4 regions of the Halomonas sp. SIMBA_159 genome follow, and region 4 is predicted to be linked to each of the others. Evidence: predicted binding sites of a transcription regulator. Region 4 holds the regulator's gene; each other region holds the start of a gene.

What was found. Region 4 encodes sigma-54, which starts transcription at its own class of promoters, with help from an activator protein. Its sites were predicted from a motif close to TGGCACNNNNNTTGCTNT; they were not measured.
Region 1: a site for sigma-54 is predicted at 1,553-1,570, ahead of R0J87_RS00875 (urease accessory protein UreD). Genes of this name have one in related genera too.
Region 2: a site for sigma-54 is predicted at 1,723-1,740, ahead of R0J87_RS14410 (sugar phosphorylase). Genes of this name have one in related genera too.
Region 3: a site for sigma-54 is predicted at 1,470-1,487, ahead of glnL (nitrogen regulation protein NR(II)). Genes of this name have one in related genera too.

The regions. Positions count from the first base shown of each region.
Region 1 is NZ_JAWJBT010000001.1:177,784-181,731, reverse strand. It holds gene R0J87_RS00885 (urease subunit beta) at 1-252, opposite strand, end outside; gene ureA (urease subunit gamma) at 291-593, opposite strand; gene R0J87_RS00875 (urease accessory protein UreD) at 627-1,511, opposite strand; gene R0J87_RS00870 (DUF2946 family protein) at 1,830-2,240, shown strand; gene R0J87_RS00865 (PepSY-associated TM helix domain-containing protein) at 2,385-3,749, shown strand; gene R0J87_RS00860 (copper chaperone PCu(A)C) at 3,780-3,948, opposite strand, start outside.
Region 2 is NZ_JAWJBT010000021.1:28,443-32,390, reverse strand. It holds gene ribD (bifunctional diaminohydroxyphosphoribosylaminopyrimidine deaminase/5-amino-6-(5-phosphoribosylamino)uracil reductase RibD) at 1-1,008, opposite strand, end outside; gene nrdR (transcriptional regulator NrdR) at 1,008-1,505, opposite strand; gene R0J87_RS14410 (sugar phosphorylase) at 1,774-3,534, shown strand; gene R0J87_RS14405 (TlpA family protein disulfide reductase) at 3,633-3,948, shown strand, end outside.
Region 3 is NZ_JAWJBT010000009.1:9,122-13,069, reverse strand. It holds gene ntrC (nitrogen regulation protein NR(I)) at 1-340, opposite strand, end outside; gene glnL (nitrogen regulation protein NR(II)) at 337-1,395, opposite strand; gene R0J87_RS07185 (DUF4124 domain-containing protein) at 1,606-2,139, opposite strand; gene glnA (glutamate--ammonia ligase) at 2,246-3,652, opposite strand.
Region 4 is NZ_JAWJBT010000016.1:88,900-92,847, forward strand. It holds gene lptB (LPS export ABC transporter ATP-binding protein) at 1-673, shown strand, start outside; gene R0J87_RS12015 (RNA polymerase factor sigma-54) at 779-2,194, shown strand; gene hpf (ribosome hibernation-promoting factor, HPF/YfiA family) at 2,292-2,600, shown strand; gene ptsN (PTS IIA-like nitrogen regulatory protein PtsN) at 2,605-3,072, shown strand; gene rapZ (RNase adapter RapZ) at 3,139-3,948, shown strand, end outside.

The DNA of each region.
Region 1 (3,948 bases), on a different contig from region 4:
AAACGGAATCAGCGTGACTTCGCGGGTTTGGCCGGGTTCGAAGCGGATGGCGGTGCCGGCGGCGACGTCCAGGCGATAGCCACGGGTTTTATCCCGGTCAAACACCAGCGCAGGGTTGGCTTCAGCAAAGTGGTAGTGGGAGCCAAGCTGAATGGGCCGGTCGCCGGTGTTGGCCACCTCTACGGTGATACGCTCGCGACCCGCGCACAGCTCGATATCACCTTCTTGTAACTGATACTGTCCTGGAATCATTGGGCCGGACATCATGGCGCTCTCCTAGCGGGGGACGGTTAGTTGATCGGCGTGTGGACGGTGACCAGCTTGGTGCCATCGGGGAAGGTGGCTTCTACCTGCACTTCATCGACCATCTCCGCCACGCCTTCCATCACGTCGTCTCGGGTCAGGATCTCGCGACCATAGCTCATTAAATCCGCTACGCTGCGGCCATCCCGTGCGCCTTCCATAATCTCAAAGCTGATCAGCGCTACCGCTTCGGGGTAATTCAGTTTTAAACCACGCGCTTTGCGGCGTTCGGCAAGCTGGGCGGCGGTAAACAGCATCAGCTTGTCTTTGTCTCGTGGGGTCAGTTCCATGGAGTGTCTCCAGCGTTATCAGCGAGTTGCTAATTAAGTTAGCCAAATGCGCGGCGTGTGCGCTTCGCGCTCGATCCAGCGCGGCCGAAGCAGGTGCCAGGCCTGCTCACACAGCGCCCAGGCTTCGTTACGAGAAGTGCCTAGATAGCGCAGCAGCAGTACGCCGTGGCGCACGGTTACCGCCCAGCGGGGGTTATCCGGCAGTACTTCGCGCAGCGCTTCAATGGCCGCAGCGGCATCGTCAATGCCCACCGCCCAGAGCGTGGCCTGCACCGTTGCGCCGCCCTGCCCCCAGCGGCCCGCAAAGCGTGGATGCGCGGGGTCTAGCGGCTGGCGTTCAATCCACAGCGGTTTGCCATCTAGGGTTAAGCGAAAGTGCTGTTCAATACGCCCAGAGACATAGGGCAGGTCGCTTGCTGGGCGGCCGAGCGCCATTACTTCCCAGCCTAGGCAGCGGGCATTACCCTGCAGCGCGATATGGGTGCACTGAGTGCCCTTTGAGCCGTTAAACGCAATGGTTTCCTGGGGCAGCCACTCTAAGGTGCCGCCCTCTTCTACCGTCAGCTCGGTGTGCTGTGTCCAGGCCACGCCTTGGCTGTCGGCTTTGTAGAGCTTATTGGCAGCGGGCGTGGTGAGCAGCGCATGGGCATCGCGCTCGATATGAGCACGAATGGTCAGCGCATCACCGCTCACGAGCCCGCCGGGCGGGTGCAATACGTAAACGTGGCACGCTTCCTGGCTGCCTTCCGGGTAGAACGGACGCTGTACCCGTAACGGCCCTTGGTGGCGCGCCTGCACTAACCGGGTCACGCCATCGCGGTTGGCAAAGCGTAGGACCAGCGAGGCGGCCCAGCGGCGCTCGGCGTCAAAGCGGTGGCCGGAACCAGCAGCGGGTGGGGCGAGTTCGCTCAACATCATGGGGCGCTGTCGCTTCCTTGTGGATAAATCATTGCCTTACGAATGCAAAGAATGCGCCAAAATGGTGAAAGTGCGATTCAGGCAGCGCCAAAACGCTTTTATAGCCTGAAGCGGCTCTCTTTATGCTGTTCAATCAGGGTAAAAAGCACCATAAACGAGCAAAAACATATTCAAACGCACCAAATAAGTGCGACTGCAACCCCCCTCTTTCGCGGCAATACACCACAGCGTTAATCGCAGGCATCGGGTACTTTGCATCGGTATGACGCTGTAAACTGCTTAGCCGTCATTCAGGCAGCCCACAAAGCGTAGTTTGAGATGCGATCTTTCCGCTCAGCCAACTCTTTTTGGTATCGCACAGCGCTCTATTTAGCGTTCGTGGCGATCTACCTGCTCTTTGCTGGGCCGCTGTTCTCGCAATTGCAGTCTCAATGGCAGGCGCTGGATCACTCTTCAAAACATGCACACGGACATGATGCCGCGCCGCATGGCACATCGGCGGGTCCGTCATCTCATCACGATGACCCGCTGCATCACTGGCATCACCAGTGTGACTATTGCGGTATATGGCAAAAAACGCCTACCGCCCCTCACCATTTACCCGCCATTGGCAGTGTGGCCTTTATCACACGTACGCCGCTGCCAGCGGCCTTTGCCCAGCGCGCTGCTGCGGTACAAGTCTACCCCCACGCCTATCCTCGCGCTCCGCCCTCGTTAAAGGTCATTTAACTCAAAGGGTTTACCACTCCAACGGTTTACCTAACTGGCCAGCTAAGAACGGGCTTGGCGGGCAAATAAATATCGCGTCTTGAACGCCGTGTGAGCGCCGCCGCGTGCGGGTAACACGGTGCTTTGAGCGCTTGGAGCGTGTGCATGACGACAATGAGTTCCACACAGACAACGCGCAAAGCGTCGCTTGATCTGTATCGCGCTGTTTGGCGCTGGCATTTTTATGCAGGCCTGTTAGTTCTGCCTTTTTTAATCGCGCTCTCACTGACCGGGGCACTCTATTTATTTGATGACGAGCTGGATGCGCTCATTCATTCAGATCTCAAGCGCGTGCAAGTTCAGCAGACCACCCAGCCTGCCGCCTCACTCGTTAGCTCGGCACTGCGGGATTACCCCGGCACGGCGGTGACATACACCTCGCCCGCCACCCCCGAAAGCTCAGCGGAAGTGACCGTTAACTCACTAACCGGTGAACGGCTGGCCGTGTATGTAAACCCTTATACGGCTGAGGTGCTGGGCTCGTCGGATGACCGGGGTACGGTGATGTGGACCGTTCGTTACCTGCATAGCTTCAAGTTCTTCGGGCAAACCCCGCGCAAGCTGATTGAGATTGCCGCGGGCTGGTCGATTTTGTTGGTCGCCACCGGCATTTATCTCTGGTGGCCGCGCAACGGTAGCGGCGGCGTAGTGAACGTGCGCGGCAAACCCAAAAGCCGAGTGTTCTGGCGCGACCTGCACGCGGTGCTGGGTATTTTTATTGGTGGGTTCATTGTGTTTTTGGCCCTTACCGGTATGCCGTGGTCGGGCGTTTGGGGGGCACAGGTGAACGAATGGGCCAACGGCAATAACTTTGGCTACCCGGCTGGCGTTCGGGTGGAAGTGCCGATGTCCAACGCTTATTTAAGCGACCAGGGCAGCACCAGCTGGTCGCTGGAGCAGGCGCAAGTGCCAGAATCAATGCCACCTGCCGTGCCTGCCCCGCGCATTGGGTTGAACAACGCAGTGGCTCAGTTAGAAGCGCTGGGCCTACAGCAGGGCTACAGCGTCAATCTGCCAACCACGGCCGCCGGAGTGTATACCGGCTCGATTTATCCCGATGACTTAACCCAGCAGCGTGTGATTCACCTCGATCAATACAGCGGTGAGCCGCTGCTCGATATGAGCTACGCCGACTATGGCCCGCTAGGCCGCTGGCTGGAATTTGGGATTAACGTTCACTTGGGGCAGGAGTTTGGGCTCATCAACCAGCTCTTCCTGCTGGCAGTATGCATCGCCATCATCGTGATGTGCGTTTCCGCAGGCGTGATGTGGTGGAAGCGTCGCCCATCAGGTGCCATGGGCGTGCCGCCCTTGCCCACCGATAAACGCGTGTTTCGTGGGCTAATCGTTCTTCTTGTGATTGGCGGCGTGCTGTTCCCGCTCGTTGGGGCGTCTTTGATCGTGATGCTGATCATCGACTGGCTGATCGTGCGGCCACTTCAGGAACGCCACCCCGCTCGCCAAGGCTAACAGGGCGGTAGGCTGACGCGGCGGGCTGACTTAGTGCGCCGCGTGCCCATGATCATGGGCATCTTCATGGTGGCTACCTTCCGGAGAGGCACCCACTGGCAGCACCTGAAGCTCAATTTCCATCGGCTCGGCGTGCTGGAATTCCAACGTTACAGGGACGGGCTCACCCTCCACGATGGGTGAGCCCAGTTCCATAAAC
Region 2 (3,948 bases), on a different contig from region 4:
AGGAGCGACAAATAGCTGCAGCTCGTCGACTAAATTCGCCTCCAGTAGCGCTCCCGCCAGCGTTGCACCGGTTTCCACCAACAGCTCATTTACCTGCTCGTTTTCTGCCAGCCAAAGCAGCATATCCGCAAGCGCAATGCGATCGGCATCAGCAGGCAGCACCTTAATCTCAGCGCCAGCGGCGGCCAGTTTACGCCGTTTCTCTTCGCTATGCTGATCTGTCGTGATAATCAACGTGCGCCCTGGTTCGCGCAGGCAAGCCGCAGCGAGCGGTAATCGTAGTCGTGAATCCAGAATTACCCTTAGCGGCTGGCGCTGAACGATATCGTCGGCATTGGCCAGCGCCAGCTGCTCAGCGCGCAGCGTTAAGCGCGAGTCATCCATAATCACCGATTCTACGCCGCTCAAAATCGCGCTAGAGCGCGCACGTAAACGCTGTACTTGGGTACGTGCTTGCGGGCCGGTAATCCACTGAGACTCCCCCGACCCCATGGCCGTGCGGCCGTCTAAGCTCATGGCCATTTTCAGCCGCACAAAGGGGCGCTGGCGCTCCATTCGGGAAATAAAACCAGGGTTTAGCGCCCGGGCATCTGCTTCTAGCAAGCCCACCTGCACCTTAATGCCCGCTGTTTTTAAATGCTCAATGCCACCGCCACTAACCTGAGGGTTGGGGTCTTTCATGGCCACTACTACGCGCGCAACCCCCGCCTGCGCCAGCGCCACCGCGCAGGGGCCTGTTCGCCCGGTGTGGGAACACGGCTCTAGGGTCACATAAGCAGTAGCACCCTGGGCGGCGCTGCCTGCCGCTTTCAGCGCGTGAATTTCTGCATGGGGCTCTCCTGCACGCTCATGATAGCCCTCCCCCACCACGCGCCCTTCATCGCTACCATCAAAGCGCACAACCACACAGCCCACTCTTGGGTTAGGGTCTGTGGTGTAGAGCCCTCGTTTGGCCAACTGAATAGCATGCACCATGTAGCGATGGTCGACGGTGGAAAATTCACTCATTACGAGGCTCCGTGCTGGTTGCCACTACCAGAAGACTCATCAGAAGGCTCTTGAGAAAGCCGGTCAATCTCAGCGCGGAACTCATCTAAATCTTGAAACTTACGATAGACCGAGGCAAAGCGAATATAGGCCACTTGATCTAGACTACGCAGCGCTTTCATCACCGCTTCCCCAATTTCCCGAGCGTTGACTTCCCGGTCGCCACGGGCGCGCAGCGTTTGGCGGATACGCTCAACTGACGCTTCAATCGCTTCAGCGCTGACAGGGCGCTTTTCCAACGCCCTCAGCATACCTGCCCGCAATTTCGCCTCGTTAAAGCTCTCGCGAGAGCCGTCGGATTTTACGACCCGCGGCATAATAAGCTCAGCGGTTTCGTAAGTCGTAAAGCGCTCATGGCAATTGGCACACTGGCGGCGGCGGCGCACCTGATCGCCTTCTGCCACCAGCCTTGAATCTGTCACTCTCGTATCATTTGCACCACAAAAAGGGCAATGCATGGCAGTCAACCTATTATCAGTACGCACTAGAAGCTGTGCGTGCAGCGTGTCAGCCTGTACGAATAAACCGCTTTACAAGGCTTAACGCCCTGCCGTTATTCGCCATTTTATAAACTATTTTATCGCCTGTTGCTGAAGGCCATCATGTCACTAACAGCAGGCCGACAACAGGCGTAGCGATGTTATACAACGCGTATCACATCGTATTGTAACGATTTGGCACACAAGCTGCAGCGTTTGTCGAAGGTTGATTGATAGGACGCCCTTTATGACCATTTTCGAGCAGACCGTTCACCGTTACCTAACCCACCTATATGGCCCCCGTGCGGGGGAGGTACAGCGGCGCATAGGCCAGCATATTGAGCATTTTCGCACCGCCTCGACAGCTGCTCTACCGGCGAGCGCGACATCTAAAAACGCACCAACATGGAGCGAAAAAGATCAGTGGGTCATCTGTTACGGTGACTCCATTGTAGAAGATGACACGCCACCATTAGCGGTACTGGACACCTTTTTGCAGCGCTACCTAGGGGATGCCATCAGCGGGGTTCACGTGCTGCCCTTTTTCCCATGGAGCAGTGACGACGGCTTTTCGGTGATTCACTATCGCGAGGTCAATAGCGAGCTGGGCGAGTGGGCGCATATCCAAAACTTGGCCAGCCACTACGACTTGATGGCCGATTTAGTGCTCAATCATGTATCGCGGGAGTCGCTCTGGTTTGTGGATTACCTGACCGGTAGCTTGCCTGGCCGCGACTACTTTATTGAAGTCGATCCGGATACCGATGTTTCCCAGGTCACCCGGCCGCGCAGTAGCCCGCTACTGGTGCCGATCTCTACGCGCCGAGGTACGCGCCACGTATGGGCGACTTTTTCGGAAGACCAAATAGACCTCAACTTCGAAAACCCGGATGTGCTGCTAGAGTTTGTGGGTATTTTGCTGTTCTACCTACAGCAAGGGGTGCGCATTATTCGCTTGGACGCGGTGGCTTTTTTGTGGAAGCGCTTGGGCACCTCCTGCATTCACCTGCCGGAAACCCATACGGTGGTGCGCTTACTTCGCGCCATCGTGGATGAAATAGCCCCAGGCACGCTGCTCATTACCGAAACTAACGTGCCTCATGCTGAAAACATCAGCTACTTTGGCTTAGAGCGATTAGCGGAAGGCGCGCCCGATGAAGCCCACATGGTGTACCAGTTCGCCCTGCCACCCCTGCTGCTGCACACCCTAACCCGTGGCGAAGCGACGACGATACAAACGTGGTTAAACAGCCTGCCGGTGCTGCCTGAACAGTGCACCTACTTAAACTTCACCGCGAGCCACGATGGTATTGGCGTACGGCCGTTAGAAGGCCTGCTGCCTGACCATGAGCGCGACGCGCTGCTGGAACTGATGCATCGTTTTGGTGGCTTTGTCAGCATGCGCAGCAACCCTGATGGCAGCGACACACCCTACGAAATCAACATTACCTGGTTTGAGGCCATGCGCGGCACCCGCCGCGGGCCAGACCCGTGGCAAATTGCGCGTTTTCTATGCAGCCAAGCGATCATGCTCAGCCTGCAAGGAATACCCGCGCTCTATATCCATACGCTCACCGGCACGCTAAACGATGTCGAAGGCGTGGAGCGCAGCGGCCGCTTACGCTCGATTAACCGTCGCCGCTGGCAGCTTGATGAGCTGGCACTGCTGCTGGAGAGCCCTTCCACCCCAACCCATGACGTTTTTCGAGCGCTTCACCGGCTGCTGGAACAGCGTCGCCAAGAGCCCTGCTTCCACCCCAACGCCCCGCAGCGCGTGATAGAAACGCCACCCGAACTGCTAGCCATTGAGCGCGGGCCAATCCATAACGGGCGACGCCTGCTCGCGCTGTATAACGTCACCGATGGTAAGTTTGACCTCGCTCACGCAGGCGATGCCCTGAACCAAGCGCTCACTCAGCACCACTGGCAGCCGCTTGACCCGCTGACAGCTCATCACGAGGAAACACTGCCGCCCTATGCGGTACGCTGGCTGGTTGCTGAAGCGTAAGGCTTGCGACATAACGACTCAGGGTAGCGAGAGATAATCGTTAAATAATCTTGTTCTGACACACTCACGCTAAACCACTGGTGAAAGCGTGAGTGACTATGTTGCAGCAAAGCGTTGCGATTGGCCCCATGGGGTTTAGTCTGCATCAATTGATGATTGGATTTGCCTTTTTACTGGCCCTGCTAGCGGGTGCGCTTATTGGCCAGCGGCATCGCGTGGCGGTCAGCGATACGTTATTTACCCTTCTATTTGTGGCGATGGTGGCCGCACGCCTCGTCTTTGTTGTGCGTTACTGGAGCGACTATGACGGCTTGCTGTCGCGCCTAGATATTCGCGATGGCGGCTTCGATATACTCGGTGGCATAGTGGCGGGCCTTAGCTACGCCGGATGGGCACTATGGCGCTCGCCTCGCC
Region 3 (3,948 bases), on a different contig from region 4:
CATCAAACGGTTTGGGTAAGTACTCAAACGCCCCGCCCTGATAAGAGGCCACGGCGCTGTCTAAATCAGAGTGCGCGGTCATCACAATGACCGGCAGGTCTGGGTGGGCTTCACGCACCCGCGACATTAAATCCAGCCCATCAATTCCCGGCATACGAATATCGGTGACCAGCACATCCGGCGGGTTTTCTAACAGCCTGGGTAGCGCTACATCCGCACGCTCAATACATTCGACATCCAGGTCTGGCTGAGCCAGCGCGCGCTCCAACACCCAGCGGATAGCGCGGTCATCATCGACAATAACCACCCGTGCAACATCGGTACGTGTCGCCTCAGTCATGACGCTTCTCCGGTGCAATTAATAACCAATGGAATCAGTAAACGAAATTCGGTGTGTCCGGGTCGTGAGTCGCATTCGATCAATCCTTGATGTTGGTGCAAAATTGACTGAGCAATCGACAGCCCCAAACCGCTGCCTTCCGCGCGGCCAGACACCATCGGGTAAAAAAGAGTTTCACGCAGCGCCTCTGGAATGCCTGGGCCGTTATCAATCACGCCCACTTCGCTCACCAGCCGGTGCCGCTCGGCGCCCAGAGTGAACTGGCGGCGGGCACGGGTGCGCAGAATCAGCTCCGGCGAGGGGGTCTCTGCATCGCTCATGGCCTGCACTGCGTTACGCGCCACGTTCAACACCGCTTGAATCATCTGAGATTCGTCACCGGAAAGGTCCGGCAGGCTGGGGTCGTAATCACGGCTGACGGTGACATGGGGGTGCTCGGCAATCAGTAGCGCTCGCACCCGCTCCAGCACTTTATGAATATTGACCGGCTCGTGCTTAATGATGCGATTCGGCCCTAGCATGGAGTCCACCAAGTCCCGCAGCCGATCAACTTCTTCGACGATGATATGGGTGAATTCCCGTAGGGCCGGGTCGTCTAGGTCCCGCTCCAGCAGCTGTGCTGCGCCGCGAATTCCGCCCAGCGGGTTCTTCACCTCATGAGCTAACCCTCGCGCTAGCACCTTAATGGTCTCTTGACGGGTGGTCAGGGCTTCTTCTCGCGAGATCTGCATCAAACGATCACGGGGTTCCACTTCCAACAGCAGCTCATCCGCCGAAAGCGGTGTCACCGTGTAGTCAACGGTCAAGGGCTCACTGTTCAGCGGGGTAATACGCGCTTCTCGCTGGGTATAGGGATGAAACGCATCGCGGGCTTTAGCTAGCACTTCGTCAATGCTTTCATCGCCGCCCAGCAGGGTATCTAAACTGATGCCCTGCACGCGGCTGAAACTTACTGCCAGCAGCGCTTCCGCCGCTGGGTTCATCCAGCGGACGCGGAGTTCACCGTCGAGCAGTAGAACTGCAGTGGTGAGGTGTTCAAGTAAGCGCTGATACATGGCGTGTCCTAAAACGTCGCTATGATAAATACGAAGCCGCACTGATCAATAGAAAGAGTGGTATTAGAGGAGGAACTGCAAAAAGCGCGCCAATTCGGCGCAAACCGCGATTTGCACGGCTTATGGGCAGGGCACGGGGAGAGCACGACCCTTTATAGCGCAATCGCCCGTCAACACGACCGCCTTAATGCACCATTGTAGTGCACTATGTTATTCGGCAATAAAAATAGTCACCGGATCAGTGCGGTGCTGCACTCGCCCCTGGTTGTCTAATAGCTCAGCCTGCAACCGATGCTGACCCGCCGAGAGGCCAGCAAGCCAGAAGGCATCGCTATGCAGAGCGGATTGGCTAAGCTCGCCATTCACCAGCAGTTGAATTTGGTGGTCGTCTCGCAGTGGCGGCACCACATGCACTTCCACCGGCGTCATACCGCCATGCACGGAAGCACCGCTAGCGGGATTCGCAATCGTAAAACGGTCATAAGGCATAAACGGCTGCCCCGGCCTGCCCAGGCTGCGCGGTGCCGCTGTGGAAGGGCGCGACGCCGATGGCATGCTGGGCAACGGTGCCAGCGTAATGGCATCCCCACCCCGCTCAGGGTTATCGGTAAACGTCACGTTGCCCTGCTCATCCACCACGCGATACACCGTTTGCGACTGGGCTACGCTTACCCACAGGCACAGTAGAAGCACCGCCGCTGTGGATAAGCCTATTCTGTGTTGCAAACGTCGTCTGCTCATCATTACTAGCCCCTGAGTCTTCGCTTCCATAAAAAAACCCCGCCGAGGCGGGGTTTTCTGGCTAATCACACCGCAAGGGTGATTTTAGCACCGTCATTAAAGACCGTTCTTAGCAAGAGTAGTACATGTCGAACTCGATCGGGTGAGTCGTCATGCGAATACGCTCAACGTCTTCCATCTTCAGTTCGATGTAGGCATCGATCATATCGTCGGTGAACACGCCACCTTCGGTCAGGAACGCACGGTCAGCGTCGAGTGCTTCCAGCGCTTGATCCAGGCTGTTGGCAACGGTCGGTACGGACTTGCCTTCTTCCGGCGGCAGGTCGTACAGGTTCTTATCCATGGCATCGCCAGGGTGGATCTTGTTCTTGATACCGTCGATACCCGCCATCAGCATCGCTGCAAACGCCAGATAGGGGTTGGCAGTCGGATCAGGGAAGCGAGTCTCTACACGCTTGCCTTTCGGGCTAGCGGTGTAAGGAATACGGATAGAAGCAGAACGGTTACGGGCACTGTAGGCCAGCATGACCGGTGCTTCGAAGCCCGGTACCAGACGCTTGTACGAGTTGGTAGAGGCGTTGGTGAAGGCGTTCAGGGCACGAGCGTGCTTGATGATACCGCCAATGTAGTACAGCGCCATTTCAGACAGGCCCGCGTACTCGTCGCCAGCAAACTGGTTCTGACCATCTTTCCAGAACGACTGGTGTACGTGCATACCAGAACCGTTGTCGCCTACCAGCGGCTTCGGCATGAAGGTAGCGGTTTTGCCGTAAGCGTGTGCCACGTTGTGGATCACGTACTTCATTTCCTGAACTTCGTCAGCTTTCTTCACCAGCGTATTGAATTTAACGCCGATTTCGTTCTGACCTGCGTTAGCTACTTCGTGGTGGTGTACTTCCACGGTTTGGCCAATCGCTTCCAGAGTGTTACACATCGCGCCACGGATATCGTGGAAGCTATCAACCGGCGGAACCGGGAAGTAGCCGCCTTTCAGGCGCGGACGGTGACCCAGGTTACCGCCTTCTACTGTACTGTCAGTTGCCCAAGCGCCTTCATCAGACGTGATTTTGTACATAGAGCCCTGGATGTCGGACTTCCAATGTACTTCGTCAAAGATGAAGAATTCCGGCTCTGGGCCAAAGAAAGCGGTGTCGCCCAGACCGGTAGACTGCAGGTAAGCTTCTGCACGCTTAGCGATAGAACGCGGGTCGCGATCGTAGCCTTGCATAGTAGCCGGCTCGATAATGTCGCAACGCAGAATCAGGGTAGCGTCTTCGGTGAAGGGGTCCAGGAAGCCGGTGCCGTCTTCCGGACGCAGGATCATGTCAGACTCGTTGATGCCCTTCCAACCATTAATGGAGGAACCATCAAACATTTGACCGTTTTCAAAAAACTCTTCATTCACGTCGCGTGCCGGTACGGTGACGTGCTGCTCTTTACCGCGCGTGTCGGTGAAACGCAGATCTACCCACTTAACATCATGTTCTTCGATTAGCGCGAGAGTCTTGGCTGACATAGTGTCCTCCGATATGAGCGTGGCTTAAAGCGTGTAACTGTAAGCTATCGATAAAAGTGTTATTCAACAAATCGTTCAACACGCAGCTGCATGTGGCGCGTTTGTCTTTTTTGTTCGCTAGACGTTTGCTTGACGATAGATAACAAATCGCTCAGCGATCATTTCAGACCGGCTATCGTTGTAGCACGCCGCGAGGCTTCTGCCTACGACTCGCTAGCCGCTGTAAAACTGTTTGCAAAACTGCCTGCAAATCACTTGAAAAACAAAAGCACATACCGTGCCAACCCTGCACCATA
Region 4 (3,948 bases):
CGTGAAAGATATTAATCTGGAAATCACTCAGGGCAGCGTCGTGGGGCTGCTGGGCCCTAACGGAGCGGGCAAAACCACGTCGTTCTACATGATTGTAGGGCTCGTCAAATCCGATGCGGGCAGCGTCGGCATTGACGACCTGGACCTTACTCATGCGCCTATGCATGAGCGCGCAATAGCAGGAATTGGCTACCTACCCCAGGAAGCTTCTATTTTTCGCAAGCTCTCAGTCGCCGATAACATCATGGCCATTTTAGAGACGCGCAAAGAGCTAGACCGCAGCGCCAGGGAAGCACGCCTTGAATCACTGCTCGAAGATTTTCATATTACCCACATTCGCGACAACCTGGGCATGAGCCTGTCGGGTGGCGAACGCCGCCGGGTGGAAATTGCCCGCTCTTTAGCCACAGAACCTGCCTTTATTCTGCTGGACGAGCCCTTTGCAGGGGTTGACCCTATTTCCGTAGGTGAAATTAAAACCATCATTCGCGCACTCAAGAAGCGACATATCGGTGTATTGATCACCGACCACAACGTGCGTGAAACGCTGGATATTTGTGATATCGCTTACATTGTTGGCGACGGACACATCATTGCCAGTGGAAACTCCCAGGAAATCCTCAATAACCAGAAGGTTCGAGACGTTTACCTAGGGGCAGATTTCCGCCTTTAAACCGTGACCTACACAAACTTTTCTTTTAGTGGCATGCTTATTGCACTTGCACCGAGCCACAACTCGCTCTAGGGTGGAGCTTTCTGATTAACGAGTGGTTCTCAGATGGTCATGAAAGCTTCTCTCCAATTGCGCATCGGTACACAGCTGACCATGACACCTCAGCTGCAGCAGGCTATTGCTCTGCTACAGCTCTCCACGCTGGACCTCCGTCAAGAAATTCAGCAGGCGCTAGATGCCAATCCCATGCTCGAACAAGAGGATGAGTTTGGCGAGCAGGCGGTCAGCGAGCCACAAGAGGCCGAGTGGTCGGAAAGCATTCCCAACGAACTCTCTGTGGACAGCGACTGGTCGGATACCTACCAAGATACGGGCAGCCTGGGAGGCAGCAGCGAGGGGCCTGACTTTGAGCGCCAAGCCGCCGGGCAAAGCCTTCACGGCCACCTGCTATGGCAACTGGCCATGACCGACTTCAGCCCACGGGAATATTCAATCGCGGAAAGCCTGATTGATGCGCTAGATGCCAATGGCTATCTCACTCAACCGCTCAACGACATTCGTGAAGGGCTAAAAGCCCAAGGCCACGACAGCTTAAGCCCGCGGGAAATGGAAAACACCCTACTGCGCTTGCAGCAGTTTGAACCTACCGGCGTGTTTGCCCGAGACCTCCGCGAATGCCTAATGCTGCAGCTTGCCGCACTACCCGAAGATACGCCTCTACTGATGCCTGCCAAGCGGCTGGTTCGTCAGTTTTTGGAAGCGCTGGGTAAAGACGATATGCGGTTACTCAAGCGCCGCCTGAGCCTGGATGACGAACAGCTTGACGATGTCATCCGTTTAATTCGCAGCCTTGACCCCCGCCCCGGCAGCGCCTACGGCATCACTGATGACAGCTACATCACCCCTGATCTAGTGGTACGTCATGATCATGAAGGTTGGCATTTAGAACTCAATCCAGAAGCACTGCCGCGCCTGCGCATACAGCCCGACTACGCCAGCTTGATCAAACGGGCCGATAAAAGCCAAGACAACCAGTTCCTCAAAGAGCACCTGCAAGAAGCACGCTGGCTAATTAAAAGTCTCTCCAGCCGTAACGACACGCTGTTACGCGTTGGACGCGAGATTATTGCGCGCCAAATTGGCTTTTTAGAGCATGGCGAAGAGGCTATGAAACCGCTAATTCTGGCGGATATCGCCGAAGCCGTTGAGATGCATGAGTCGACGATTTCCCGCGTGACTACCCAGAAATTCATTCATACGCCGCGGGGCGTGTTTGAACTCAAGTACTTCTTTTCGAGCCAAGTGAGCGGCCAAGATGGCGGTGACAGCCACTCCAGCACTGCCATTCGTGCGCGCATCAAAAAGCTAATTCAGGAAGAGCCGTCAGGCAAGCCGCTCTCCGACAGCCGCTTGGTCACCTTGCTAGAAGAGGGTGGCATTAGCGTAGCGCGACGTACCGTGGCTAAATATCGCGAGTCGATGGGCATTCCCTCGTCGAGTGAGCGCCGCCGTTTACGCTAGTTAAACGGTACGCTGATACAAACTCGTCGCAGGGGCTTTGCAATAGCGTAAAAAGGGTTACAATCGAAGTACAGCCCGATGGATAAGGAGCACGTCAATGCAAGTAAACATCACTGGTCATCACGTTGAACTGACTGACGCCTTGCGTGACTACGTTAACGAAAAGCTGGAACGCGTTGAACGCCACTATGACAACATCACCACGGTGCAAGTGACCTTATCTGTTGAGAAGGAGCGCCAGCAAGCAGCCTGTACGCTGCATGCCGCAGGGGCAGACCTTCACGCCGAAGCGCTTGATAACGATATGTATGCCGCCATTGATGCGCTAGCGGACAAAATTGATCGTCAACTCGTTAAACATAAGGAAAAAGCACAAGCTCGCGCCCAGGGCGCAGGCGTGCGTTAACTCAATGACGTTGGAAACCATCCTCCCCCCGGAGCGCGTGCTTTACGATGTGCCCGGGGGCAGCAAAAAACGGGTGCTGGAGTTCTTCAGCACCTTTATCGCCCAAAACACACCCAGCCTCGATAGCCAAGAAGTGTTCAGTCGCCTGATTGGCCGCGAGCGCCTAGGCAGTACGGGGATAGGCAACGGAGTTGCTATCCCCCACGCACGCAGCCCACACTGCAATGCCCCTATCGCTGGTTTTCTAAAGCTCGCCGAGCCGGTCGATTTTGATGCCATTGATGGCGATCCGGTGGATCTGGTCTTCGTTCTACTGGTACCGGAAGAGGCAGATGACACTCATCTAGCTCTACTGGGCCAAGTGGCCACCATTATGAACGATGCCAATACCCGTCAGCAGTTACGCAAGGCCGCCAGCCAAAGAGAGCTTTTGGCACTCATGACCGCCAAAATCCGAGAGCAAGCCACTTGAGGTTTTAACAGGTTCATACAGCGCAGCCACACCTTATTTCCACGTTTAAAAGCCAAGAGAAACGCTATGCAACTGGTGATCATTAGCGGCCGTTCTGGGTCCGGTAAATCTATCGCCTTACAAGCGCTGGAGGATCTTGGCTATTACGCTATCGACAACTTGCCCGCCATGCTACTGGGCTCATTAATTGATGAGCTACGCGAACAGGGTGAGCGTACTCGCATCGCGGTCAGTATCGATGCACGCAACCTGCCGACGGCACTTGAACGTCTGCCGTCGCTGCTGGAAGAGCTACGTCAGCGAGAAATCCAGTTTCAGGTGATTTACCTGACCACAGATGCGCGCATTTTGTTAGAGCGCTACTCCGCGACTCGCCGTCGTCATCCCTTAACAAGGGATAGCGACATGACCCTGGAAGAGGCCATCGATAAAGAGGAAGAGACGCTCAATGAGATTCGCGATCTCGCCGATTTACTGATCGACACCTCGCGTCTCTCCGTCCATGATCTGCGCCGCCGCATTACTGACCAAGTCGCTCACCAACGCAAAGATCAGCTAACCCTGACGTTTGAGTCATTTGGCTATAAGCGCGGCGTACCGATGGATGCGGATTTAGTCTTTGATGTTCGCTGCCTGCCAAACCCCTATTGGGATCCTACCCTGCGCCAATATACGGGGAGAGACGCGAATATCGTGGCCTTTTTAAGCGGCTACCCAATCGTCGAAGCGATGTCGAATGATATTCAGGCCTGGCTGGAAAAATGGCTTCCCGCTTATCAAAATAGTCAGCGTAGCTATATGACGGTTGCGATTGGCTGCACAGGCGGCCAGCACCGCTCTGTATACATGGTTGAACAACTCGCCCAAAAGCTTGTT